Regions from separate parts of the Paenibacillus xylanexedens genome, predicted to be linked through region 1. Evidence: riboswitches for the same ligand, from Rfam matches in the RefSeq annotation. Region 1 holds a riboswitch; the other holds the start of a gene.
The links. A riboswitch is a leader RNA that binds a small molecule or an ion and turns the genes downstream of it on or off. The one in region 1 is predicted to bind FMN.
Positions count from the first base shown of each region.

Region 2: it holds a riboswitch for FMN, as region 1 does, so the genes downstream of both, BS614_RS20980 (DMT family transporter) here and ribD (bifunctional diaminohydroxyphosphoribosylaminopyrimidine deaminase/5-amino-6-(5-phosphoribosylamino)uracil reductase RibD) in region 1, are expected to answer to the same signal.

Region 1 is NZ_CP018620.1:5,231,004-5,233,205, reverse strand. Features, by position in the region: gene BS614_RS22830 (hypothetical protein) at 1-135, shown strand, start outside; FMN riboswitch at 303-471, shown strand; gene ribD (bifunctional diaminohydroxyphosphoribosylaminopyrimidine deaminase/5-amino-6-(5-phosphoribosylamino)uracil reductase RibD) at 795-1,898, shown strand; gene ribE (riboflavin synthase) at 1,960-2,202, shown strand, end outside.
Region 2 is NZ_CP018620.1:4,809,994-4,812,195, reverse strand. Features, by position in the region: gene BS614_RS20980 (DMT family transporter) at 199-1,179, opposite strand; FMN riboswitch at 1,324-1,477, opposite strand; gene BS614_RS20975 (DinB family protein) at 1,562-2,062, opposite strand.

The DNA of each region.
Region 1 (2,202 bases):
TCAACAAGTTGGGTCAGAAGGGTGGCAAGAGAGTTCCCGCTACCGACTTCGCCCCTGCAAGAACCTGACCGCACTCCATTCCATAATGCCAAAGAATTAAAGCATATGGCGAGCTGGTGTTTTCCTGATATGTAGAATTTACGATGGATGTGAAATGGGCCTCCAAGCAAAAACCGTGCCTCCTTGAGAGGAAGCGGTTTTTTGTTGTTTCTTAGCTTATTAAAAGTTAGTATGTGACAAAAAGGAACAAAAAACAATTGATTTTTTGGCATTAAAGTGCTAACATCCAAGTAATAACGAAAGCAATCCTTCAGGGCAGGGTGCAATTCCCTACCGGCGGTGATGCAGGAAGTGTAAGGACCTATGTGTCCAGCACTTGATGCAAAGTCCGTGACCTGTCTGCCATTGGCAGATGGCTGATCTGGTGTAATTCCAGAACCGACAGTATAGTCTGGATGGGAGAAGGAGAGGTGCAGACCTAACAGGTTTGCATTCAGCAGGAGTATTGCTGCACAGTCACGATTTGTATTGTCTTGCACTGTGCAGGGAAGATCCGGTTACGCCGGTAAGTTCCATACATATGCCGCACTATAAAAGCTCTTTACCTGTAATTGATGTTCATTAAGGTATGTGTCTATTTTCACTTGCCCGAAATGAAGTTTTGGGCAAAGTGTTGGCGTGCTGTATCCATTTCACTCCTGCTGGTGACATTTGTCTCTCATCATCCCCATCGAACTGATTGTTCGACGGGGATTTTTTAATAAACAAGACTTTAAACCGCGGGGTGAACGGATTTGGAAATGATCAATGATGAATTTTATATGGCACTGGCATTGGATATGGCGGAACGAGCACAGGGACAGACGGGGATTAATCCGGTCGTTGGATGTGTAGTTGTGAAAGAGGGTCGTATTGTAGGCCTGGGAAGCCATCTGAAACGTGGAACCGGTCATGCAGAGGTGCATGCACTTAACATGGCAGGCAGTGATGCAGAAGGAAGTACGGTATACGTTACACTTGAGCCTTGTAGTCATTATGGCAAGACGCCACCTTGTAGTGAACGCCTGATTCATGAAAAGGTGAAACGTGTTGTGGTATGTTGTGAAGATCCAAATCCGCAAGTATCCGGCAGGGGCATCAGCATGCTTCGTCAACAAGGCATTGAAGTTGAAGTTGGCGTACTGCGTGAACGTGGAAGACGCATGAATGAAAAATTCATTAAATTTATTACAACGGGTTTACCTTTTGTGACACTGAAGACGGCTACTACTTTGGATGGCAAAATTGCTACGCGCAGCGGAGACAGCAAGTGGATCTCCAACGAGCCTGCTCGTGAGATTGTGCATGCCCTTCGTCATCGTCACCAAGGCATTATGGTTGGCGTCGACACGGTGATTGCCGATAATCCGGAGCTTACAACCCGTTTGCAAGTCGAAGGCATTAGTCCAGTGCGCATTGTAGTGGATTCCAAGTTACGTCTTCCCGTAGGTGCCAAAATGGTTAAGGATGGTCTTGCTCCAACATGGGTGTTGACAACAGACGAAGCCAGTCCTGAAGCTGCTGAACGTTTGGAAGCCTACGGCGTCGAGATTATACGCTGTGGTCCTGGACCACGTGTGGATCTGTTGAGCGGACTTAGCAAGTTGGGTGAACGTGATATAGGTTCGATTTTGCTTGAAGGTGGAGGCACCTTGAATGGAGCCATGTTGGAGGCACGGTTGGTTGATCGACTGCTCATGTTTATCGCTCCGAAGATTGTAGGCGGTTATGATACACCTGGAAGCTTCCGCTTCGAGGGTGTGGAACGTATGAATCAGGCGATTCAATTGAATCAGTTGGAGATCGAACAAGTTGGAGATAATATCAGCATTGGTGGTATTCCGGTGTGGCCTGAATAAATAAATGGATTTGAAAGTAGAAAGTTAGGTTTTTTATAACTTGAAAAAGGGAGGCGGCAGCATGTTTACCGGTTTGGTGGAAGAAGTCGGTCAGATCCGGCGTATTGGTCGGAAAGGCGAAGCGATGGTCCTGAATATCGGAGCTTCCGCCATCATGGACGATCTGAAGATTGGTGATAGTGTAGCAGTGAACGGCGTGTGCTTAACTGCGACAACGCTCGAAGGTGGAGGTTTTACCGCCGATGTAATGCCTGAAACCTATCGCCATACCAATCTCAGTCAGCTGCAATCAGGCAGTAAAGTT
Region 2 (2,202 bases), 420 kb from region 1:
TTGGAGGGAAAAGAGGGGGATTTGCGTTTGCGAAATAGAGATAAAGCAAAGGGTTAATAGCTCATATTGCTAATTGAGAAAATGAACGAGTAATATCGAGTCATGGAAATAAAAAACCACTGCTCATCTAATTTGATGTGCAATGGTTTTATTTTATATTTGACTATTTGTTTATATGTGAACCTCAGATATATCCACTTACTCTGTACGCAGCTTCGGTGCAGCATCGGCCGCAGTTGATGATCTTTCCTGCTGTCTGGAAATGGCGAAGAGGGCCACCCAGATCAGGATAAAACCAAGCAGCTGCTCCCATGTAATCAGTGTACGGAAAGCAATCCAGTTCACCAACACACCCGCCATCGGGAAGCTAAGTTCTGCGAGAGTTGCAACAGATGCTTTGGTTGACGACAGACCTTTGTAATACAACAGAAGACTGAGCAGACCTGGTAACAATGCCTGACCGAGAATGTTGAGGATGACAGCAGTCTGTTCACCCGTTCCGGACGGAAACGTCCATGCGGCACCTTCGTTCCACGTCATAAAGATCAGGAGCGGGAGAGCAACGACAAAGCGAAGGGAGGTGACCGTTTCATAACGCGCCTGCCCCAGCATCAATCGTCCCATAACAGTTGAACCTCCCCATAAGGCAGCAGCCCCAAGGGACAACAAGCTTCCAGCATGAATCCAGTTGTCCCAGTTACCTAATGGCAATGTAAAGCCAAATGTAAGCAGGTACGTTCCTGCTAATGCTATGAAGAACAATCCACCGAAGCGACGTGGCAACGTTTCTTTTAATAAAAGTTTAGCCAGCACGATAGCGAAGAGTGGTTGCATTTTTTGCAATAAAAGCACCGTATTCGGATCGTTATGTGTAAGCGCCATGGTGAACAATACCGTTGCGAGTGCTGATCCTCCCCATGAGATAAAAATCACGGCAATCCAGTGGCGAGCACGCAGGTTTTTCAGGTCAGACCGGAATTTCCACAGTACGGGAATGGCAATAAGACTGACGATGATGTGTTCCACCAGTACAATCTGCGTTGATGTCATCGTATTTAGCAAAATAATGCGGAAGAGTGGGTCTACACCCCATAAGGCGGCGCCGAGAACTACAAGCCAGAATCCGGTATTACTTCGTTCCTTGCGGTAAACAGGTGATGCTGCTGATGTCTTTTCCATATTCAGGACTCCTTCGTCAGAACACGGAATCTTCAGTTGGCAAAATCGACAAAAGCCCCCGTTTTGGCATATACCAAATAAACGGGGGCTCATCCAAGGACATGCGTCAGGAAAGAGGCCTTCCCGTGAACGGCATGTCATTGTGTTGATCTTCTCTCATCCGGACTGTACCGTCGGCCTTGGATTCACACCAAGTCAGTCGCTAGATGTCCTTCGTTAAGAACAAATAGCGAGTCGCGGGCTGGTTCCGAAGAACATCACCGCCGGTTGGGAATTGCACCCTACCCCGAAGATCCTATTCAATTATATAGTGTGTTGAACAAGCTGTAACATTAATAAGTTCATCTTATTCCTGTAAGCGCTAGCAGTTCAAGCATTTTTTTTAGAAAACGATTTTCCAGCTTCCTTGCTGTCTGCGGAGGAGCACGATCTGACCTGCGTGATACGCATCATGGAGTACCCAGCGAGATAGTTCGTGTGCCCATTTCTCTTCGGAGTCCATATATGCCGCTTCAAGATCTGGTTCTTGTAGTGCAGCTAATTGATCTCGCAACTGCTGGGCTAATCGAGTTGTACCCTGTAGCAGTGTATTCCATCCAACTGCGTCCGTTGGATCTCCGGAATTCCCAAATGTGTATTCATTGGAGTCTACAGAAGGAAGGGTAGGCTCCTTACCTTGCATGCGACACAATAAGCGATGGTTGTAATAATACATATGGTTAACCAACTGCCAGATGCTCAATCCCCCTGCGGGTGGAATCCAGGCTGCTTGTTCTGCTGTAAGACCCTCCAAGGATTTCGACAAAGGTACAATCCAATTACATTGATCCCAGGTATCATCCTTTTGAATAAGTAACACATCTAGTGCTGTTGTTTTTGTCATTGCTTATTCCTCCTTGCGAATTATTGTGATTTGTGATGTAACTAGCTAAAACTGAATAATAAGGTTACACTTAATATAACACATCAAAGACGAGTTGTAACCTTCTTTATTTAATTAGATAGTTACATAAACGGAGGTAT